4 regions of the Streptomyces sp. NPDC054770 genome follow, and region 4 is predicted to be linked to each of the others. Evidence: riboswitches for the same ligand, from Rfam matches in the RefSeq annotation. Region 4 holds a riboswitch; each other region holds the start of a gene.
The links. A riboswitch is a leader RNA that binds a small molecule or an ion and turns the genes downstream of it on or off. The one in region 4 is predicted to bind cobalamin.
Positions count from the first base shown of each region.

Region 1: it holds a riboswitch for cobalamin, as region 4 does, so the genes downstream of both, ACWGKQ_RS19385 (cobalamin biosynthesis protein) here and ACWGKQ_RS07910 (prenyltransferase/squalene oxidase repeat-containing protein) in region 4, are expected to answer to the same signal.
Region 2: it holds a riboswitch for cobalamin, as region 4 does, so the genes downstream of both, ACWGKQ_RS34280 (ribonucleoside-diphosphate reductase subunit alpha) here and ACWGKQ_RS07910 (prenyltransferase/squalene oxidase repeat-containing protein) in region 4, are expected to answer to the same signal.
Region 3: it holds a riboswitch for cobalamin, as region 4 does, so the genes downstream of both, metE (5-methyltetrahydropteroyltriglutamate--homocysteine S-methyltransferase) here and ACWGKQ_RS07910 (prenyltransferase/squalene oxidase repeat-containing protein) in region 4, are expected to answer to the same signal.

Region 1 covers NZ_JBSHBL010000020.1:242-6,079, forward strand. The annotation lists gene ACWGKQ_RS19365 (helix-turn-helix domain-containing protein) at 168-1,025, shown strand; gene ACWGKQ_RS19370 (hypothetical protein) at 1,067-1,570, shown strand; gene ACWGKQ_RS19375 (hypothetical protein) at 1,503-1,811, opposite strand; gene ACWGKQ_RS19380 (DUF397 domain-containing protein) at 1,843-2,100, opposite strand; cobalamin riboswitch at 2,278-2,418, shown strand; gene ACWGKQ_RS19385 (cobalamin biosynthesis protein) at 2,520-3,479, shown strand; gene ACWGKQ_RS19390 (cobyric acid synthase) at 3,476-4,987, shown strand; gene cobN (cobaltochelatase subunit CobN) at 4,984-5,838, shown strand, end outside.
Region 2 covers NZ_JBSHBL010000050.1:21,691-27,528, forward strand. The annotation lists gene ACWGKQ_RS34275 (ribonucleotide-diphosphate reductase subunit beta) at 1-135, opposite strand, end outside; gene ACWGKQ_RS34280 (ribonucleoside-diphosphate reductase subunit alpha) at 135-2,513, opposite strand; cobalamin riboswitch at 2,639-2,763, opposite strand; gene ACWGKQ_RS34285 (GNAT family N-acetyltransferase) at 2,768-3,322, opposite strand; gene ACWGKQ_RS34290 (ATP-binding protein) at 3,485-5,838, shown strand, end outside.
Region 3 covers NZ_JBSHBL010000027.1:66,656-72,493, reverse strand. The annotation lists gene ACWGKQ_RS23615 (pyrophosphohydrolase domain-containing protein) at 1-380, shown strand, start outside; gene ACWGKQ_RS23610 (DUF6204 family protein) at 415-774, opposite strand; gene ACWGKQ_RS23605 (histidine phosphatase family protein) at 841-1,392, opposite strand; gene metE (5-methyltetrahydropteroyltriglutamate--homocysteine S-methyltransferase) at 1,498-3,807, opposite strand; cobalamin riboswitch at 3,964-4,187, opposite strand; gene ACWGKQ_RS23595 (IclR family transcriptional regulator) at 4,340-5,062, opposite strand; gene ACWGKQ_RS23590 (2-keto-4-pentenoate hydratase) at 5,137-5,838, shown strand, end outside.
Region 4 covers NZ_JBSHBL010000006.1:401-5,441, reverse strand. The annotation lists gene ACWGKQ_RS07915 (phosphotransferase) at 164-814, opposite strand; cobalamin riboswitch at 852-992, shown strand; gene ACWGKQ_RS07910 (prenyltransferase/squalene oxidase repeat-containing protein) at 1,107-2,315, shown strand; gene ACWGKQ_RS07905 (SCO2322 family protein) at 2,312-2,929, shown strand; gene ACWGKQ_RS07900 (CbiQ family ECF transporter T component) at 3,372-4,451, shown strand; partial or broken gene ACWGKQ_RS07895 (ABC transporter ATP-binding protein) at 4,448-5,041, shown strand, end outside.

The DNA of each region.
Region 1 (5,838 bases), on a different contig from region 4:
CGGGGGTTTTATCCTCATTCAGGCTCGCATTGCGACCTCACCTGAAAAGACACATGTCATACTGACCAGCGCTGGCCGCTGCGGTCTAACTAACCTACTCTAATGGGTAGTTACAGTTCGACGGTGGCGGCCTGACAAGTCAGCGACGACATGTGGCAGGGAGCACCATGGCCAGAGACATCGATCCGAGCCTGAATCGCCGCAGGCTGCGAATCGAGCTGCGCAAAGCCCGGGAACAGGCCGGGCTGACGCAGCGGGACGCCGTGAAACGTCTGGAATGGTCACTGTCCAAACTCATCCGGATCGAGGCGGGAACGGTCAGCCTCGGCGTCACCGACCTCCGGGCGCTGCTCCAGTTGTACGAGGTCACGGAGCCGGAGCTGGTGGCGGAGCTGGAGGAGGCCGCCCGTGGCTCAAAAGGGCTGTCGTGGTGGGCTCAGTACAGCGAGGTGGTGTCCCCCGCATACGCGCTGTACCTGGGCTACGAGGGGGCGGCGGACACGATCCGCATGTACAACCCCGTCATCCTCCCCGGTCTGTTCCAGACGGCGGACTACGCCACAGCACTGCAGTCCGCCACGGCGCAGGAAGCAAATGTGCGTCCGCAGGTGGATCTGCGCATCACCCGTCAGGAGCGGTTCTTCGACGGCGACCACGGCCCCGAGGTGGACGTCGTACTGGACGAAGCGGCACTGCGACGGGAGGTCGGCGGTCCCGCGGTGATGCGACGGCAGCTGGACCACATCAAAACGCTGGTGGACCACCCCCGGACGACGGTCCGGGTGCTGCCGTTCTCCGCCGGCGCGCATTTCAGTGTCAGCACACCTTTCATCCTGTTGGGATTCAAGGACGACGACGATCTGCTCTACCTGGAGGGTCCTGCGGGCGGTCTGTCCAGCCGTGACGACCTGAGCCTCTCGGCCCGTTACCAGGAGTGCTTCGAAGAGATCAGCGCCATCGCGTACGAAGGCGACCGGATGATCGAGCTGCTCGACACGGTCAGGGAGAGTCTGGACAACGGCTGAATCCGGGCTGCTACGGCCCGGCGTGAGACGGGGGAGGGCCGATGGCCGTCTTCGGAATACGGGCCTGGTGGGGTCGGTTGCGTGGGTCGGCCGAGGCGGGTGCGTCCGGCGATCCGCCGACCACCGCCTCCAACGCCTCGGACAACGGTGCGCGCCCTCTCGACGACACCGCCCTGAAGGCCTACGCCATGCAACGGCCGGAGTGGGCGGAGGCGCTCATCCAGGTGGAGAACGCCAGAGTGGCCGGAGAGATCCGGCTTCTGTCGGCTCGGCTCCTGCTGGGCACGGCGTGCGGCAGTGTCCTGCTGCTCAGCATCACTGTCGCCGCGCGGGTCGCACCCAGCATCCCGCTCGGCTCCATGACGCCCCTGAGTACGGCGGTCGTCGGCGCCGTCAGCGCGGCGATCCTCACGGCGCTGGGTGCGGGGCTCGGCAGGACGCTGAGCAGGCGTTCCGCCGATGCCCCGGCCGCTCCCGTCAGCGGTGCCGCTGCCGTATCTGACCGGCCACCAGAAGGCGGTTCAGAACCTGGAGCCGCTCAGTGACGGGGGTCAGCCCCCACCACAGGCCGGCGCCCACGGCCACCAGGACCGTCACCACCAGCCACACCAGGCCGCGGGCCGCGCCATCCGGCACCAGCAGTGCCGCCAACGCACCCACTCCGACGGCGAGGAATCCCACCACCGAGCAGTAGATCGCCAGCGGAAGGGCCGCCGTCGGCCACGCCCCGCGGACACCGCGATCACCCAGCCGCGCAGCGGCGGATTCCTTGGCTCGGTCTCCCATGCGTGTACCTCCCGTCCCCCCGCGCGGTGACTCAGCCGCCGCGCGTCTCCGGGTCCACAAGCTCCGTCAGAAAACCACACCACGCCGCGTGACGAAAGACGAGCACAGCGTCTTGACGCCACTTCGAGTCGCGGACCCGCACGCGGTCACTTCCCGGGGCTACTTCCACGCACTCGCCTCCGCCGCTCGAATGGCTGCTCCTGCGCCACGCCCGCCCCGACAGCTCCCTGCCGACCACGCCCACCTCCTCCAGCTCCGCTGGCAACCACACGGTCATGGACACCGTCATCCAGCCGACGGTCCGAGACCGCCGGTCGACGCGTACACGCACGCCTGTTCCCCTCAAGTGTTCCCAGGTTCCTGGCCGGGAAAGAGCCCAGAAACCGCCTATTCGGCCGCCTGACGGCGCATCAGTGATGTGGACCTCAGCACACCACAGCTCCGCAGGTCAACGGCAAGTTGACGGGTCTTCCAAGGCCGTGGTGGACTTCCGGAGCCATGTACGGCGGCAAGGGAGGAAGCCGGTGTGAATCCGGCGCGGTCCCGCCACTGTCACCGGGGTAGCAAGTCCCCGGGAGCCAGGAACTCTCACCGCCGGTCTCGTCGAACCAGGGCGCGGACACCCTGAGTGAGGACATATCGCCATGCGCGGCTGCCGACCGAGGTGCAGTAACCGGACCGTCCCCGACCCCGCGGCCGGCTGAGCCGATGGGTGCCGATCGCGTCTTCGCGTACGGTGCCGCCGCCGGCCTTCTCGGTGATCTGCTGCTCGGCGATCCGCGCCGGGGGCATCCGGTCGCCGTGTTCGGGCGGGCGGCCGGGGCCGTGGAACGGGTGCTGTGGCGGGACCACCGCGGGTGGGGCGCGCTGCACACCGCCGTGTGTGCCGGTGGCGCCGTGGCGCTGGGTGCCGTGGCCCAGCGGGCCGTACGACCGTCCGCCGCCGCGTCCGTCGCGCTCACCACCGCTGCCACCTGGGCCGTCGTCGGGGGCACTTCGCTCGCCCGCGAGGCCCGCGTCATCGGGCGGGCCCTGGAGGCGGGCGATATCGAGGCGGCCCGTGCCCGGCTGCCGCACCTGTGCGGACGGGATCCGCAGGCCCTGGACGCCGACGGGATCGCCCGGGCGGTCGTGGAGTCCGTCGCCGAGAACACGAGCGACGCGGTCGTGGGCGCTCTGGTGTGGGGGGCCGTGGGTGGCGTGCCGGGGCTGGTGGGGTTCCGGGCCGTCAACACCCTGGACGCGATGGTGGGGCACAGGTCGGCCCGGTACCGGCGGTTCGGGTGGGCCTCCGCGCGGCTGGACGACGTGGCCGGGTGGCCGGGGGCGCGGCTCACCGCCGTGCTGGCCGCCGTGGCCGGAGGCGGCACCGAGGGAGCGGTACGGGCCTGGCGGGCCGACGCCGCGAAGCACCCGAGTCCCAACGCCGGGCCCGTGGAGGCGTCGTTCGCGGGGGCGTTGGGGGTACGGCTCGGGGGGACGCTGTCGTACGGCGGGCGGGTCGAGCATCGGCCGGTGCTGAACGGGGAGGGGCGGGCTGTGGAAGTCGGGGACATCGAGCGGGCGGTGCGGTTGTCGCGGCGGGTGGGGTGGCTGGCGTTGGGCGTGAGTGCGGCGGGGGCGCTGCTGCGGGGGGCGCTTTCACGACGTCAGGGGGGTTCCTCATGAACAACGGCGGCCTCCTCGTGGCCGGTACCACCTCCGATGCCGGGAAGAGTGTCGTGACCGCCGGTATCTGTCGGTGGCTGGTGCGGCAGGGTGTGAAAGTCGCGCCGTTCAAGGCGCAGAACATGTCGCTCAACTCCTTCGTCACGCGCGAAGGTGCCGAGATCGGGCGGGCGCAGGCCATGCAGGCGCAGGCCTGCCGGGTGGAGCCGACCGCGCTCATGAACCCGGTGCTGCTCAAGCCCGGCGGGGAGCAGAGCAGTCAGGTCGTGCTGCTCGGCAGGCCGGTCGGTGAGCTGAGCGCGCGTGGCTATCACGGCGGGCGGCAGCAGCGGCTGCTCGGGACCGTGCTCGACTGTCTCGCCGAGTTGCGGGGCACGTATGACGCGGTGATCTGTGAGGGGGCCGGCAGTCCGGCGGAGATCAACCTGCGGCGGACCGACATCGTGAACATGGGGATCGCCCGGAACGCCGGGCTGCCCGTGCTCGTCGTCGGGGACATCGACCGCGGAGGTGTCTTCGCCTCCTTCTTCGGGACGGTGGCGCTGCTGTCGCCGGAGGACCAGGCGCATGTCGCCGGGTTCCTCGTCAACAAGTTCCGGGGGGACGTCTCGCTGCTCGAACCCGGGCTGGACATGCTGCACGGGCTCACCGGGCGGCACACCTACGGCGTCCTCCCCTTCCGGCACGGGCTCGGGATCGACGAGGAGGACGGGCTGCGGGTCTCCCTGCGGGGAACCGTCCGCGAGTCGAACACGGCCCCGCCCGTCGGGGAGGACGTGCTGCGGGTCGCCGTCTGCGCGATCCCGCTGATGTCCAACTTCACGGACGTGGACGCGCTGGCCGCCGAACCGGGCGTCGTGGTGCGGTTCGTGGACCGGCCGGAGGAACTCGCCGACGCCGATCTCGTGGTGATCCCGGGGACCCGGGGGACGGTCCGGGCCCTGGAGTGGCTGCGGGAGCGGGGGCTGGCCGAGGCGCTGCGGCGCCGGGCCGCCGAGGGACGGCCGGTGCTCGGCATCTGCGGTGGCTTCCAGATCCTCGGCGAGCACATCGAGGACGAGGTCGAGAGCCGCAAGGGGGCCGTCGACGGGCTCGGGGTGCTGCCCGTGCGCGTCCGGTTCGCCCGGGAGAAGACCCTCACCCGGCCGGTGGGCGAAGCCCTCGGCGAGCACGTCGAGGGGTACGAGATCCATCACGGGGTCGGTGAGGTGACCGGCGGGGAGCCCTTCCTGGACGGCTGCCGGGTCGGGCAGACCTGGGGCACGCACTGGCACGGCTCCCTGGAGTCGGACGGTTTCCGCCGGGCCTTCCTGCGCGAGGTGGCGGCCGCCGCGGGCCGCCGGTTCGTGCCGGCCCCCGACACCTCGTTCGCCGCGCTGCGCGAGGAGCAGCTCGACCGGCTCGGCGACCTGATCGAACAGCACGCGGACACGGACGCGCTCTGGCGGCTCATCGAGTCGGGCGCGCCGCAAGGACTGCCTTTCATTCCACCGGGAGCGCCCGCATGAGCACTGTGTTGTTGTTGTCGACCGCAGACACCGATCTGCTGGCGGCCCGGGCCGCCTCCGGTGCCGACTACCGGATCGGCAATCCGACGCGCGTCGACGTCACGACGGAGCTGCCCGCGCTCGTCGCGGGCGCGGACATCGCCGTCGTACGGCTGCTCGGCGGCAAGCGGGCCTGGGAGGACGGGCTCGCCGCGCTGAAGGCCGCCGGGATCCCGACCGTGCTGCTCGGCGGCGAGACGGTGCCGGACGCCGAGCTGATGGCCGAGTCGTCGGTGCCCGCGGGTGTGGTCGCCGAGGCGCTCAGGTACCTCGTCGAGGGCGGCCCGGCCAACCTCACCGAGCTGGCCCGGTTCCTGTCCGACACGGTCCTGCTGACCGGCGAGGGGTTCGTCGAACCGCAGAAGATGCCCGAGTACGGCGTGCACGGCACCCGGACCCGGGAGAGCGGCCGGCCGACCGTCGGGGTGCTCTTCTACCGGGCCCATGAACTGAGCGGCAACACCGGCTTCGTGGACACCCTGTGCGACGCGATCGAGGCACACGGCGCCAACGCCCTTCCGGTGTACTGCGGTTCGCTGCGCGGGGCGGACGCCGGGCTGTACGAGATCCTCGCCGGGGCCGACGCGCTGGTGGCGACCGTCCTGGCGGCCGGCGGCACGCACGCCTCGCAGGCCTCGGCCGGCGGCGACGAGGAGGCCTGGGACATCGGGGCGCTCGCCGACCTCGACGTGCCGGTGCTGCAGGGCCTCTGCCTGACCTCCTCCCGGCAGGCCTGGGCCGAGTCCGACGCCGCCCTCTCCCCCATGGACGCGGCGATGCAGGTCGCGATCCCGGAGTTCGACGGACGGCTG
Region 2 (5,838 bases), on a different contig from region 4:
GTGGAGGTCGACCTCCTCCACGGTCCAGGTGTTCTTGATGGCGTCCCGGTAGCGCTCGTAGAAGTCCGGGTAGCGCATCGGGCGCAGGGTCAGTTCGAAGCCCGGGTCGAGAAGGTTCTTGTTGTCGCTGGTCATTACTGGCAGGCCTCGCAGGACTCGGGGTTCTCAAGGGAGCAGGCGACGGCCTCGGGGTCCGGGGCGGCCTGCACGGGGACAGCGGCCTGTGCGGCGCGGGCGATCCGGGTCGCCGGGCGCGAGCGCAGGTAGTACGTCGTCTTCAGCCCGGACTTCCAGGCGTACGCGTACATCGAGGAGAGCTTGCCGATGGTCGGCGTCTCCAGGAACAGGTTCAGGGACTGGGCCTGGTCCAGGTACGGGGTGCGGGCGGCGGCCATGTCGATCAGGCCGCGCTGCGGGATCTCCCACGCCGTGCGGTAGAGCCGCCGTACGTCCTCCGGGATCCACGCGAAGTCCTGCACCGAGCCGCTCGCGTCGCGCAGCGCCTCGCGGGTGCGGGCGTCCCAGACGCCGAGGTCCTTGAGGTCCTGCACCAGGTAGGAGTTGACCTGGAGGAACTCGCCGGACAGCGTCTCGCGCTTGAAGAGGTTCGAGACCTGCGGCTCGATGCACTCGTAGACACCGGCGATGGACGCGATGGTGGCGGTGGGCGCGATCGCGAGGAGGAGGCTGTTGCGCAGACCGGTCGTCGCGATCCGCGCGCGCAGCGCCGCCCAGCGCTCCGGCCAGGTGAACTCGACGCCGTAGTGGTCGGGGTGCAGCACGCCCTGCGCGGTGCGGGTCTTCTCCCAGGCCGGCAGCGGGCCGCTGCGCTCGGCGAGGTCGGCGGAGGCCTCGTAGGCGACGAGCATGATCCGCTCGGCGATCCGGGTGGAGAGGGCCCTGGCCTCGGGGGAGTCGAAGGGCAGCCGCAGCTTGAAGAAGACGTCCTGGAGGCCCATGGCGCCCAGGCCGACGGGCCGCCACCTGGCGTTCGACCGGCCCGCCTGCTCGGTCGGGTAGAAGTTGATGTCCACGACCCGGTCGAGGAAGGTGACGGCGGTGCGGACGGTCTCGTCCAGCCGCTCCCAGTCGATGTCACCTGCCGCCTTGTCGACGAACGCGCCGAGGTTGACCGAACCGAGGTTGCAGACCGCCGTCTCGCCGTCGTCCGTGACCTCCAGGATCTCCGTGCAGAGGTTGGAGGAGTGGACGACATGGCCGGGGGTGGCCGTCTGGTTCGCGGTGCGGTTGGCCGCGTCCTTGAAGGTCATCCAGCCGTTGCCGGTCTGCGCGAGGGTGCGCATCATCCGGCCGTACAGGTCACGGGCCGGAATGGTCCTGAGCGCGAGGCCGGCCGCCTCGGCCCTGCGGTAGGCGGCGTCGAACTCCTCGCCCCACAGGTCGACCAGTTCGGGCACGTCGGCCGGGGAGAACAGCGACCACTGCGCGTCCGCGTTCACCCGGCGCATGAACTCGTCCGGGATCCAGTGCGCGAGGTTGAGGTTGTGGGTACGGCGGGCGTCCTCGCCGGTGTTGTCGCGCAGCTCCAGGAACTCCTCGATGTCGGAGTGCCAGGTCTCCAGGTAGACCGCGGCCGCGCCCTTGCGCCGGCCGCCCTGGTTCACGGCGGCGACCGAGGCGTCGAGGGTCTTCAGGAACGGCACGATGCCGTTGGAGTGGCCGTTGGTGCCGCGGATCAGCGAACCCCGGCTGCGGATCCGGGAGTACGACAGGCCGATGCCGCCGGCGTGCTTCGAGAGGCGGGCGACCTGGTGGTAGCGGTCGTAGATCGAGTCCAGCTCGTCCTTCGGCGAGTCCAGAAGGTAGCAGGACGACATCTGGGGGTGCCGGGTGCCGGAGTTGAAGAGGGTGGGGGAGGACGGGAGGTAGTCGAGGCGGCTCATCAGGCCGTAGAGCGCGGCGACTTCGTCCACCGACCTCGCGCCCGTCTTCGAATTGAACGCAGTGTCCTCGGCGAGGCCGGCGGCGACCCGGAGCATGAAGTGCTGGGGGGTCTCGATGACCTTGCGGGTGATCGGGTGCCGGAGCAGGTAGCGGCTGTGCAGCGTGCGCAGGCCGAAGTAGCCGAAGCGGTCGTCGGCGGCCGGGTCGACGAGGGTGTCGAGGCGGCGGGCGTGCAGCCGTACGAACTCGGCGGTCCGGTCGGCGATCAGCCCCTCCCGGTGCCCCACGGCGACGGACTCGGTGAAGGAGGTCACGCCCTGCGAGGCGGCCTCGGCACGGACGGAGACCGTCAGCAGCCGGGCGGCGAGCCTGGAGTAGGCGGGGTCCTCGGAGATGAGGCCGGCGGCGGCCTCGGTGGCCAGCTCGCGCAACTCCGCCTCGTCGGCCCGCGCGGACCGGCCGCGCAACGCGGCGGCGGCGACCCGGCCGGGGTCGGCGTCGGGGAGGTCGGCGGTCAGCTCGGTCAGGGTCCGCAGCAGCGCGGTACCGGGACCGTCCTCTTCGGCAGAGATGACCGCTGAAGCCGGGTCGGCTGGCGCGATGGTCACGTGGGACTCTCCCTCGCTGGGCTCGGGGCCTGGCGGAGGGCAGCGGGCAGCACGAGCGCGCGTGGGCACACGTCGAGACCCTGGCCCACTCCGCGAGGCCCGGACGTCAGAACGCCCGCGCCGGGTGGCTGGGCGTGCTGTCGGCAGGTCCTCGGACTGATTCCTGTGCACGAACATGCACAAGTACACCGTTGCGGGACAGTTCCGGATTCGCACCGGATTCCCCTGCGGCGACAGCGAGCATGAGCATACATCTAGTGCCGGGTTGTCGTGTCACCCCCAGATGTTGTGTCGTGGCGGTGTCGGAGCGTCAACTCATAGGTGAGGAGAGTGATGTCGTCCAGGTGCGGTACGGGATTCCAGTCCCGGTCGGGTGTGCGGACGAAACCCAGACGTTCGTAGAGACGGTGGGCGGTGTGCATGCCTCGCTGGCTCGACAGGACGACGGCCGTGCAGCCCCGGGTGGCCCGTGCGCGGTCGATGCAGGCCCGTACGAGGGCCTCGCCGGCGCCTTTGCCGCGGGCCTCGTGTGCGACCGCGAGCGCCCTGATCTCCGCCTCGCCGGGGCGGGCGATGTCGGCGACCGGGCCGGGGCCGGCGACGAAGGTGACGCCGCCGAGGAGCTTTTCGCCGGACACGGCCACGAGCACGTCGGCGGCGGCCGCCCGGCTCGCCACGTCCTTCAGCACGGGCAGGTACTCGTCGCCCTCGCCGTAGTCGAGGAGGCCGTCCAGAAGGTAGGCCTGGGCGGTCATCTCGCCGAGGGGCTCGTACTCACCGGGTTCCGCCCGCCGTATCACGATGTCCATGGCCCGAGTCTGCCGGACTCCCGCCTGCGGAAACCTCTCGATTTCCCCGGTGGGGCGCCCGGGTTGGGGGCTGTGCCGGGAGTGATTCCATGGAAGGAGGTGCCGGTGCCCGCGGGTCCGCCGTTCCGAGAACACTCCGGGAACGCGTAAGGAGAAGGCACCATGACGAGGGTCGTCCGGCACCCGCCCGGCAAGGAGCTTCCGCGCGACGCGCCGATGGCGACACTGGACCTGCGACGCGCGGGCAACCGGGTCGGATCCGGTCTCATGGGCCGCTGGCACGCCCTGACGATCCGTCTGGAGGCCCGTCACGGCGCCACCCGCCCCAGGAAGTGGCACCGTTGGGTCTCCTACGCCAACGTCACGAGGGCGGTCTGGCTGGTCGCCGCGCTGGCCATGCTCGCCTGGACCGGTGAGGGGCTGTACATCCTCGCCACGGGCGAGACGACCGGATTCGAGTCATGGCGGAAGCGCAACAGCGTGGGGTTCGACACCGTCAGCAGGTTCGTCGGCCCGATCCTCGCCGCCTCCGTCGCCGCCGCACTGTTCCTGTTCTGGTGGTACCGGTGGACCAAACGGCGCTACCTCGCCAAGGCGCTGCGGGATCCCCGCGGGCTGGTGCCCACCGCGGGTCCCGACACGGCCGAGATCGTGGGCCGGGACGAGGTCGCACAGGTCATCGCCGAACGGCTGCGGGAGCGCGACACGCGCCGGCCCTATCTGCTGGTCGGCGGCGTCGGCGCCGGCAAGACCGCGGTCCTCGTACGGCTCACCGAACTCCTGGCCCGGCAGAACGCCGTACCGGTGCCGATCCGGCTCAGGGACGCGGTGGACGGAGGCGACCTCAACTTCGAGCGTCTGGCCAGGCGGCGCTTCGCCGAGGAGGCGCCCAAGGGCATCCTGGCGCGCACCAAGACCGACCGGGTCTGGCAGCAACTCCTCGCCGACGACAAGCCGGTCGTCCTCGCCGACGGCCTGGAGGAGGCCCTCCTCGACGACGGCCATCAGCAGAACCGGGACAACGTCATCCGCCAGGCCATCGAACGCGCCCACGAGGAGAAGCTGCCCCTGGTCATCGCCTCCCGGCCGCACAGCCCACTGGAGAACACCTCGGCCGCGATCGTCGAACTGGAACCGCTCGGTGAGGACGCGGCAGTTCGCTTCGTCGAGGCGGGCGTACGGGAGAGCGACGAGCGCCGGGTGGACTGGATCGTGGAGACGGCGGAGGTGACCGAGTCGCCGATCTACCTCCAGATCGCCCGCGAACTCCACCGGCGCGGAGCCCTGGACCACAACCGTGCGGACCACGATCCCCACCACCTGAACGCCCGCAGCCGCGACCGGGCCACCCTGCGGCTGTGGCTGCTGGAGAGCTGGGCCGAGGCGCTGTGCGAGGGGAAGCTGCGCGAGGACGTCGCGCTGGCCCCGCAGGAGCGCCGCGACGCCCTTGAGCTGGTCTCGGCCCTGGCCTGTGTCGGCCTGCTCCAGGACAAGCTGGAGGTCGGCCTCCCGGAGCTGCTCGCCCCGGAGGTCCTGCACCCCGGTCCGGCCCGGCGGGCCCGGGCCCTGGCGGAACGCGTGTGGGCCGACCGGGTGTTCGACCACTACGGCAAGGACGGCAACCTCCTCTCCGACTGGCACCGACAGCAGATCTGGGACGCGCTGTGCGAGCGGCTCGGCGACGAGGAACGCCGACGGCTGCGCACGGGGAACATGGACCAGTGCCAGGCCGGCCTCGCCCGTCTCGCGGCGCAGGCGGGCAGACTCAAACTGGTGGAGGGCTCCGGGCGAAGGGTCCGTTTCCCGCACAGCATCATCCAGGCCTACTTCGGCTACCGCCTGCTGGACCAGCTGGGGGAGCGGGGTGCCGGGCAACTGGTCGAGGAGGCGCTGCAGCCGCCCGGTCCCAGCCGGGAACTGCTCATCGCGCTGGTGCTGTTGTCCCGGGTGCGGGAGGCGCGGCTGCCGGATCCGGGGAGCGGGTTGCGGGCCGCCGTGCGCAAGGGGGTGACCGAGCGGGTCCGGCAGTCGCCCGTCGGGGGCCGCACGTCGGCCCAGCGGCTGTGTGACGCCGCGAGCCGTCGCACGGACGATCCGAAGGCCCTCGACCTCTACGCCGCGGCTCTGGAGATCGAGAGCGCGGAGGCCGATCCCCGGCGCCTGGGCGACATCGTGGCCGCGGTGCGCGAACGCTGGCCCGACATCAAGGGGGACCGGCGCACGCTGCGGGACGCCAAGCGCAGACTGCTCAAGCAGCTCGGAGCCGCGCTGCGCAAGGTGTCCGACCGGGTCGACACCACCCCGCTGTACTGGCAGCTCTTCGAGATCGGCATCGAGGAATCCTCCTACTCCACCCGCCTGGCCATCGCCCAGGAGTTCGGTGCCGGCGGCAACCCCGCGTTCGCCGTGATCCGCGAGCGGGTCGGTCTGAACAGCGACCCGGTGCGGGAGTACGAGGACCGGCTCGGCAAGCTGAGGGCCTGGAAGCGGCGGGAGTACGAGACGTGGGCCGCGAA
Region 3 (5,838 bases), on a different contig from region 4:
GGGAGTTCCACCAGGCCTTCGGCCTGGACGCCCGCACCACGCCGACCGAGGTCTCCCCCGAACTGGCCGCGCACCGGGGGGAGCTGCTCGCCGAGGAGGCCGCGGAGGTCGCCGAGGTCGCGGTCGACGGGCCCCTCGACCGGCTCGCGCACGAGCTGGCGGACGTGGTCTACGTGGCATACGGCACCGCGCTGGTGCACGGGATCGACCTGGACGCGGTGCTCGCCGAGATCCACCGGTCCAACATGAGCAAGCTGGGGCCCGACGGGCAGGTGGCCCGCCGGGCCGACGGCAAGGTGCTCAAGGGCGAGCACTACCGGGCGCCGGACGTCTCGGCGGTGCTGCGCGGCCAGGGCTGGATACCGGGCGGCACCGCCTGACCCGGGGGCAGAGGGTGCCGCCCGCCGCCGCCCGTCAGCCCTGCTGCTGCGCCGCCGCCCGGCGCTGCCGCTTGCCGAGGGGCGCCTGGGAGAGGTCCTCCGCGCTGGACCTGAGGTTCTTGTAGCCGTAGCCGCGCTCGGTCAGCCACGCCCTGGCCGCCTCCTCGGCGCGCTCGGTCGCCTCCAGGATGTCCTCCTCTTCCTCCCCGGTGTCCTGGAAGCGGAAGGTGAAGGCCGGGCGGGCGGCGATGTCGTAGCTGAGGTGGCCCTCGGGCGTGAAGGCCGCGCGCAGCACGTCGTGCTCGGCGGCCCGGGAGAGCAGTTCGGCGCGTTGTCCGGCGCTGAGGCCGTCGAAGACGCCGCGGACGGTGACGCGGAAGGTGCGGGTGGTCATGGCGCGACCCTAGGCAGGACGGGGCGCACCGCTCCACCGCATTTCCGGCGCTCCACCGGACACCCGCTAGCCGCCGACCTGGCCGAGCCGCAGGTTCCAGCGCCCGGGTCCGCCCGTGATCTCCGTCGCCGACAGCGACGGCACGTCCACCCGCCAGAACGCGGCCTCGGGCGCCCCGAGCACATGCAGCACCATGGCCCGCACCACCTCCGGCTCCACCACGGCGACCGTCCTGCCGATGGTCAGGCCCGTCCGGTCCAGCCACCCGGTGACCCGCGCGCACAACTCCCGTACCGACTCGCCGCCGTGCGGTGCGGCGCCCGCGTCGGTCAGCCACTGGAGCAGCGCGTCGGGTTCGGCGGTGCCGACCTCCTCCAGCGTCCGGCCCCGCCAACGTCCCGCGTCCAGGCCCGACAGCTCGGGCTCCGCCGAGGCGTCCAGGCCCAGCGCGGCCGCCGTCTCCCGGCAGCGCACGCTGGGGGAGTGGACCTCCGCGCCCGCGGCCGGCAGGGACAGCGTCACCGCCCCGGGCTTCTCGATCGAGTCACCGTCGTCGAAGCGGGCCCGCCGCAACGAGGGGGTCATGGCCGGGGCTATGAGGATGACTCGGCAGGTCACGGGGCGGTTCCTCCATGGTCGTCCGTCGCATGCCGGCGGCAGCGGTGGGGGCGGATGCCGGCCGCGCACGACAGTACGCCGTCCGGCACCCGCACCAGGACCCGGTTACAGCTCCGCGCGCACCGCCTGGGCCGCCGCGACCAGGTTCTCCAGGGCGGCCCGGACCTCCGGCCAGCCGCGGGTCTTCAGTCCGCAGTCGGGGTTGACCCAGAGCCGCTCGGCCGGGATGGCCCGCAGACCGGTCCGCACCAGGTCGGCGGCCTCCTCGGCGCTCGGCACCCGGGGCGAGTGGATGTCGTAGACCCCGGGGCCGGCCTCGCGCGGATAGCCGTGCGCGGCGAGTTCGCGGGCGACCTGCATGTGCGAGCGGGCCGCCTCCAGGCTGATGACGTCCGCGTCGAGGTCGTCGATGGCCCGGACGATGTCGCCGAACTCGGCGTAGCACATGTGCGTGTGGATCTGGGTGTCCGGACGGACTCCGGCGGTGGTGAGCCGGAACGCCTCGGTCGCCCAGGCCAGGTAGCCGGCCCGGTCGGCGGCCCGCAGCGGGAGGGTCTCGCGTAGTGCGGGTTCGTCGACCTGGATGACCGAAGTGCCTTCCGCCTCCAGGTCGTTCACCTCGTCGCGCAGGGCGAGGGCGACCTGGCGGGCGGTGTCGCCGAGCGGCTGGTCGTCACGGACGAACGACCAGGCCAGCATGGTCACCGGCCCGGTGAGCATGCCCTTGACCGGGCGGTCGGTGAGGGACTGGGCGTACGACGTCCAGCGGACCGTCATCGGCTCGGGACGGGAGACGTCACCGGCCAGGACCGGCGGGCGCACGTACCGGGTGCCGTACGACTGGACCCAGCCGTGCCGGGTGGCCAGGTATCCCGTCAGCTGTTCGGCGAAGTACTGGACCATGTCGTTGCGTTCGGGTTCGCCGTGCACCAGGACGTCCAGGCCGGTCTTCTCCTGGAAGGCGACCACCTCCTGGATCTCGGCCCGCACCCGCTCCTCGTAACCGGCCGTGTCGATCCGGCCCGCCCGCAGGTCCGCCCGCGCGGTGCGCAGTTCGTCGGTCTGCGGGAACGAGCCGATGGTCGTCGTCGGCAGCAACGGCAACCGGAGATGGGCGCGTTGGGCGGCGGCACGCTGCCGGTACGGAGAGGAGCGGCGGGCGTCGAAAGCGGTCACGGCGGCCGCACGGGCCCGGACGCCGGGGGCGTGGGTGATCGGTGAAGCCGCCCGGGAGGCCAGGTCGGCGCGGTTGGCGGCGAGTTCGGCGGCGATGGTGTGGGGGCCCTGGGCGAGGCCCTTGGCGAGGGTGACGATCTCGGCCGTCTTCTGCCTGGCGAAGGCCAGCCAGCGCAGGATCTGCGGTTCGATGTCCCGCTCGGCCGCCGTGTCCAGCGGCACGTGCAGGAGGGAGCAGGAGGCGGCCACGTCGACCCGGTCGGCGAGGCCGAGCAGGGTGCCGAGGGTGCTGAGGGATGCCGACAGGTCGTTGACCCAGATGTTGCGGCCGTCGACGACACCGGCGACCAGCCGCTTGCCGGGCAGCCCGCCGACGGCGGCCAGGGCGTCCAGGTTGGCGGCCGCCGCCCCGGTGAAGTCCAGGGCGAGCCCCTCGACCGGGGCCTTGGCCAGCACGGGCAGGGCCTCGCCGAGCCGGTCGAAGTAGGAGGCGACGAGCAGCTTCGGCCGGTCGGGCCGGGCACCCGGATCCCGATAGGCACGGGCGACGGCGTTCAGCTCGGCCGGGGTGCGGTCCTGGACCAGGGCGGGTTCGTCGAGCTGCACCCACTCGGCGCCGGCCGCCCGCAGGTCGGCGAGCACCTCGGCGTAGACCGGGAGCAGCCGGTCGAGGAGGGTGAGCGGGTCGAAGCCGGCGGGCACCCCGGGCGCCGGCTTGGCGAGCAGCAGGTAGGAGACCGGGCCGACCAGCACCGGCCGGGAGGCGAGCCCGAGGGCCAGCGCCTCCCGCAACTCGCCCACCTGCTTGGCGGAGTTCGCGGCGAAGACGGTGTCCGGGCCCAACTCCGGCACCAGGTAGTGGTAGTTGGTGTCGAACCACTTCGTCATCTCCAGCGGCGCGCTGTCCTGGGTGCCGCGGGCCATGGCGAAGTAGCCGTCCAGGGCGTCGGCGTCGACGGCGGCGCGGTGCCGCGCGGGGACGGCGCCGACCATCACGGTGGTGTCGAGGACATGGTCGTAGTACGAGAAGTCGCCGGTCGGCACCTCGTGGACGCCGGCCCCGGCGAGCTGCCGCCAGGTGGACCGGCGCAGTTCGGCGGCGGTGGCCCGCAGGGCGTCGGCGGTGGACCGGCCCTTCCAGTAGCTCTCGATCGCCTTCTTCAGTTCCCGGGCCGGCCCCTGGCGGGGGTAGCCGTACACGGTGGCCCGGGCTGCCGCGGCTGCGGACTTGGCTGTCACGGAGATCTCCTTCGCGAGACGATTCCCTGAGATCCCGGTGACGGGACGAGAGCGCGAAGGGATGACGGACCGGACGGCGACGGTCGTACCCGACCGCTCCTCCGATGTGCACGCCGACCCGCCCACGAGGTCACCGGGATGTCCGCGCACGAGTGGTTCGCACACGGGCAGTTGGCAGGTCTTCGGACTCGCGGGCACGTCCCGTCGTACAAAGCCGACGAGACTCCTACTGGCCGTCGCTTCCCGGATCCGGTGGACCCAGTGCGTATGACGGCGGTCGTTCCCACTCACCGCTGCGGGGCAGTCCCGGATTCCCACCGGGTTCCCTCTTACGACATCCCATCTGGCGAACAGGACGAACCAGCTGCGGGGTCCACCTTACGACCCACGTGAGGGAAGCGCCCCGAAAGGGGCGCGGGGCGTTGTCGATATGCGGCTCCGCCGCGTGGGCGCGATCAACCACAGACAACCCGCACCCGCCGTCCTCAGAGCCCCCCGTCCCCGTAGGCGAACGTCCACGTCCCCCAACAGGTCACCGACCCGAGCGCAACGCCCGCGACAACCCCAACGCAGCGGTCCGCACCGCAGGCGCCAGCTGAGCCGGCCGAAACCGCCCGCACGGCACGGCCACCGACAGCGCCGCCACCGCCGTCGGCCCGTCGAAAACCGGCGCCGCGATACAGCTGACCCCCTCCGCGGCCTCTTCCTCCTCGTACGCCAGCCCCGCCACCTGCGCCTGCTCCACGGCCGTACGCAGCCGCGCAGGCTCCGTCACCGAACGGGCCGTCAGCCGCGGCAGCGGCCCCGCCAGCACCTCCTCGACCAGCTCGGCGCCCGAGAACGCCAGCAGGGCCTTGCCCACCCCGGTGCAGGTCAGCGGGAGCCGGCCGCCGATCCGGGACGGCAGCCGCAGCGCGTCGTGGCCGTGGATGCGCTCGACGTAGACCACCTCGTGGCCCTCCCGCACCCCGAGGTGCACGGTCTCGTGGGTGGCCTCGAAGAGGTCCTGGAGGAACGGCAGCGCGGCCTCCCGCAGATCGTGCCGGCGCGGCACCAGCGACCCCAGCTCGAAGAGCGCCCCGCCGAGCCGGTAGGTCTCCGCGTCCCGTTCCAGCAGGCCGAGCCGGACCAGCTCGGCGCAGAGCCGGAACACGGTGGTCTTGGGCAGCTTCGACCGCTCGGCCAGTTCCGTGAGGCGGAACGCGCCGCCGTCCGGGCGGAAGCAGTCCAGGACCGCGACCGCCTTGTCGAGCATGTTTCCCTGAGTGCTGTTCCGTGTCACGGAACATATTTTGCCTCGTCTCCCGGCGTCCGCCTATACCTGTCGGCATGAGCTCTGACCTCGTCACCAAGGTGGCCGACGTCCTCGACGAAGCCACCCGCACCGGCACCCCCTGCGCCCCCGTCCGTGCCCTTCTCCCCGAGGGCGACATCGAGACCGCGTACGCCGTGCAGCGGCTGCACGTGGAGCGGGGCGTGGCCGCCGGCCGCCGGCTGGTGGGCCGCAAGATCGGGCTGACCTCGCCCGCCGTGCAGCGGCAGCTCGGGGTCGGACAGCCCGACTTCGGGGCCCTCTTCGCGGACATGGCGGTGAGCGAGGGCGAGCCGGTCGCGGCCGGCCGGCTGCTCCAGCCCAAGGTCGAGGCCGAGGTCGCCCTGGTCCTGGGCGCCGACCTGCCGCACCGCGACCCGACCGTCGCCGACCTGCTGCGGGCCACCGCCTTCGCGCTGCCCGCGCTGGAGATCGTGGACAGCCGGATCGCGGGCTGGGACATCACGATCGTCGACACCGTCGCCGACAACGCCTCCAGCGGCCTGTTCGTCCTCGGCGGCACCCCGGTCCCGCTGGACCGGGTCGACCTGCGGGGCGTCCGGATGACCCTGGGCAAGAACGGCGAGACCGTCTCGCAGGGCACCGGCGCCGACTGCCTGGGCAGCCCGCTCACCGCCGCCCGCTGGCTCGCCGCCACCCTCGCCGGGCTCGGCGACCCGCTGCGGGCCGGCGACATCGTGCTCACCGGCGCGCTCGGC
Region 4 (5,041 bases):
CCGCCGACCGACGGTGCACACGAAGACCGGGAGACGCCGAGCGGGCGCCTCCCGGTCGGAGTCGACGGCGAGTAAGGCGAAGGAACTCGTTTCCGCAAAGGAAGTCGAGAAGGAAGCCGCTTCATGGCCGTGCCGTGGGCAGCGCCGGCGCTCAGCTGGGGATCTAGAACGCGATCGCCCGTATCAACTCGCCCGCCTCGCCCAGCACTTCGACTTCCGCCCGGCTCATCGTCGGATTGGCCGCCCGCCGCCGCAGGGCCTCCGCCAGCCCCTCCGCGGTCAGTTCGGCCGGATCGGCGAGCAGGGCCGTCAGCAGGTCGTGGGCCAACGGGTAGGCACCCAGGGCCACTTGGGCGAGGATCACCGCGGACATGCCCCAGTCGAGTCCGGGCGGCCCGTCCTCGGCGTTGGTCCAGTCGATGACCCGGGGGCCGTCCGGGGTCAGCATCACGTTGTCCGGATGCAGGTCGAGGTGGAGGACCCGGGCGCCCGGGTCGGCAGGGTCCCGGCCGGGCACCGCGTGCAGCCGCCGCAGCAGCGAGGCGAGCAGCGCACCGCCCTCCGCCGCGTCCGTCTCCCCCGCCAGCAGCGCCGCCAGCATGGTCGGCCCGGACAGCCGCTCCATGACCAGTTCGGTACGGGACGCGGACGGCCGCACCCGGGGCGCCGGGTAGCCGTGCTCCCGTACGTACGCCATCACCGCGCCCTCGGCGGCCGCGTCCCCCCAGCCGTCCCGGTCCCGGCGCAGCACCCACGCCTCGTCGATCTCGTACACATCGGCCGAACGCCCCGAGCCGAGCAGTCTCCCCGTCATGGCCCGACCATAACGAAACGGTCCCCGCACAGCCCCCTCTCAGCTTCCCCGCGGCGGCCGGTAAGGTAGCCGGGTCGTCATCACCCGTACGGGGGGAAGCCGGTGCAATTCCGGCGCTGACCCGCAACCGTGAGCCACAACAGGTGGCAAGCCGGACCGCCGCGCCCGGGACGTTGATCGGCTCATGTGCGTCGGCGCCCGTCGTCGCACGGCACCGTCGAGGTTTACGGAGCCGAGCCGCCGGGGTGTCCCGTGCTGCCCGGCTCCCCGCAGGGAGAGGCACCCGCCGACCATGACCGTCCTCCGCCGCACCGCCGGGGTGCTGGCCGCCACCGCCGTCATCGGTACCGCCGCGCCCGTGACGACGGCGCTGGCGTCCGACGCCCCGTCCCCGTCCGCGTCGGCGGCCCTCCCCGCAGGGCTGTACGGCAGCTCGGACCCCACGTACGACGGCGTCTGGCGCCAGTCCCTCGCCCTGCTCGCCCAGCGCGCGGTGGGCGTGACCCCGGCCGTGCAGGCGGTGGACTGGCTGGCCGGGCAGCAGTGCGCGAACGGCTCGTACGCGATGTTCCGCGCCGAACCGACGGCGTCCTGTGACGCCAAGGTGTCGGTCGACACGAACAGCACGGCGGCCGCCGTACAGGCACTGGAGGCGGCCGGCGGCCATGAGGACGCCGTGGAGAAGGCCGTGAGCTGGCTGAAGTCGCAGCAGAACAAGGACGGCGGCTGGGGCTACGCCCCGGGCTCGCCCAGCGACACCAACTCCACCGGCGTGGTCATCGGCGCGCTCGCGGCGGCCGGCGAGAACGCGGACAGGTCGCCGTACGACCTCCTCTCCAAGTGGTCCGTCCCCTGCGCCGAGAAGGGTGGCGGCGCCCTCGCTTACCAGCCGGACAAGAAGACGGCGAAGCTGACCGCCAACGCGGACGCCACGGCGGCGGGGGTGCTGGGCGCGCTCGGCAAGGGCTTCGCGGCGACGGCGGGGAAGGCCCCGGCGGAGGGGTACGTCTGCGCCGGCTCCGGCAAGGCCCTCACCCGGGTGGAGGTGGCCCGCAACGGCGCCGCCTACCTGGCGGGCGCCACCTCCGCCAAGGGCTACCTCGTCTCCACGCTGCCCGGCGCCAAGCCCCAGCCGGACTACGGCAACACCGCCGACGCGGTGGTCGCCATGGCCGCGCAGGGCTGGACGAAGCCCGCGAAGAAGCCGTACGCCTGGCTGGAGGCGCACGCCGCGCCGTGGGCGAAGCAGAGCGGGCCGGCGGCGTACGCCGAACTGATCCTCGCGGCGCACGCGATGGGCGCGGATCCGCGTGACTTCGGCGGTACGGACCTGGTGACGGCGCTGAACGCGACGGGCCCGGCCCCGCGGGCGGCTGCCGCGCGGCACACCGGGAAGAAGAAGTCGGGCAGCAGCGTGTGGTGGATCGTCGGCACCGGTCTCGTCGCCGGTGTCGGCATCGGTTTCCTGTTCAGCGGCCGCCGGAAGCAGCAGCAGCTGTGACCGCGGTCCGCCGTGCGGCGCTGCTGCTCCTGGCGGCGGTGGCGCTGTGCGCGACGAGTGCGGGGCCGGCGGCGGCCACCGGGTACCGCTACTGGTCCTTCTGGGAGCGGGACGGCGCACGCTGGACGTACGCCACGCAGGGGCCCTCGACCGCGCGGCCCGCCGACGGTTCGGTGGAGGGGTTCCGCTTCGCGGTGAGCGAGGACTCGGCGGACGCGTCGCAGCCGCGCGGCACGGCGGACTTCGGGACGATCTGTGCCGGTACGGCCGCCGTCGGTGGCAGGAAGCGGGTGGGGCTGGTCGTCGACTTCGGTACGACGGCGGACGCGCCGTCGGGAGCGGAGCCGCCGGCGCGGCGGACGGCCTGCGCGGTGGTGCCCGAGGACGCGACGACGGCGGAGGCACTGGCGACGGTGGCGAAGCCGCTGCGGTACGACACGAACGCGCTGCTGTGCGCGATCGGGGGGTATCCGGAGCGGGGCTGCGGGGAGAAGGTGGCGGCGGGGGGTACGCCGGACAGCGGGCCGTCGCTGGGGCTGGTGGCCGGGGTGGGAGTTGTCGTGGTCCTGGCCGCGGGGGCTTTCTGGCAGGCACGGCGGCGCAGGAATGGGTGACCGCGGCAGTCGCTTCACCGCGGGCCGGTGGGGGCTGATCGCGCAGTTCCCCGCGCCCCTTACGGGGCGCTGCAGTCACGCCGGCTACCTGGCTGCGGGCAGTCATGCCGCAGGGGCAGAACACGTCCCAGCCACAGACAGTCGCACCACCCGCGCAGAACACCTCCCAGCCGCGGGCAGTCGCACCACCCGCGCAGAACACCTCCCAGCCACAGACAGTCGCACCACCCAGGCAGAGCACCCCCCAGCCACAGACAGTCGTGCCACCCGGACAGAACACCCCCCAGCCACAGACAGTCGTGCCACCCGGACAGAACACCCCCCAGCCACAGACAGTCGTGCCACCCGCGCAGAACACCCCCCAGCTGCGGGCAGTCGTGCCGCTGGGGCGGCACGGGTGGGCGCGGCGGCACCCCGCCAGCGCGGGCGAGTGAAACCCCCCGTGCCCCGGCTGCAGCGCCGCTCCCCCGTGCACCCCGGCGCCTGGTGGCTCTGGTCCCTCGCCCTCGGGGTCGCCGCGTCGCGTACCACCAACCCCCTCCTCCTCGCCCTTCTCGTCACGGTCACCGCCTACGTCGTGGCCGCCTGCCGCACCCGCACCGCGCCCTGGTCCCGCTCCTACGCCGCGTTCGCCAGACTCGCCCTCGCCGTCCTCCTCGTCCGGCTCGTCTTCACCGTCGTCCTCGGCTCCCCCGTCCCCGGCGCGCACACCCTCGTCACCCTCCCCGAAGTGCCGCTCCCGCACTGGGCCCAGGGCATCCGCCTCGGCGGCCGGGTCACCGCCGAGGCGCTCGCCTTCTCCCTCTACGACGGCCTCAGGATCGCCACTCTCCTCGTCTGCGTCGGCGCCGCGAACGCGCTCGCCAGTCCGGCCCGGCTGCTGAAGTCCCTCCCCGGCGCCCTGTACGAGCTGGGCGTGGCCGTCGTCGTCGCCCTCACCTTCGCGCCGCACCTGGTCGCCGACGTGCAGCGGCTGCGGGCCGCCCGCCGGCTGCGCGGCCGGCCCGACTCCGGCATCCGCGGCCTGCTGCAGGTCGGACTCCCGGTCCTGGAGGGCGCGTTGGAGCGTTCGGTCGCCCTCGCCGCCGCCATGGACGCGCGCGGGTACGGCCGTGGCGCCGACGTCCCGGACCGGGTCCGCCGTATGACGGCCGCGCTCACCCTCGGCGGTCTGCTCGGCGTCTGCGCGGGGCTGTACGGGCTGCTCACCACCGAGGGCGGCGGCTACGGGCTGCCCGTGCTGGCGGCCGGGGTGGCCGCCGCGCTGGCGGGGCTGCGGCTCGGCGGCCGGCGTTCGCCGCGCACCCGGTACCGGCCGGACCCGTGGGACGCGCGGGCCTGGCTGGTGTCCGGGGCGGGCGCCGCCGTCGCCGCGCTGCTCACCCTGGCGTCCGTGCGCGATCCGGACGCCCTGCATCCCGGGGTCGTACCGCTGGTCGCCCCCACGCTTCCGCTGTGGCCCGCGGCCGCCGTGCTGCTCGGTCTGCTGCCCGCCCTCGTCGTGCCGAAGGAGCCGTCGTGATCCGGTTCGAGGATGTCTCCGTGACGTACGAGGGCGCGGCCCGACCCGCCGTCCAGGGCGTCGACTTCGAGGTGCCGGAGGGTGAACTCGTCCTGCTGGTGGGCCCGTCCGGCACCGGGAAGTCGACGGTCCTGAACTCCGTGAGCGGGCTCGTGCCGCACTTCACCGGCGGCACCCTGCGCGGCCGGGTGACGGTCGCCGGCCGGGACACCCGCACCCACCGGCCGCGCGAACTCGCCGACGTCGTCGGCACGGTGGGCCAGGATCCGCTCGCCCACTTCGTGACCGACACGGTGGAGGACGAACTCGCCTACGGGATGGAGTCGTTGGGGATCGCCCCGGCCGTGATGCGACGGCGGGTGGAGGAGACCCTCGATCTGCTGGGGCTCGCCGAGCTGCGGGACCGGGCGATCGCCACGCTCTCGGGCGGGCAGCGGCAGCGGGTCGCGATCGGATCGGTGCTCACCCCGCATCCCGCGGTCCTGGTGCTGGACGAGCCGACCTCCGCGCTCGACCCGGCCGCCGCCGAGGAGGTGCTGGCCGTGCTCCAGCGGCTGGTGCACGACCTGGGGACGACGGTGCTGCTGGCC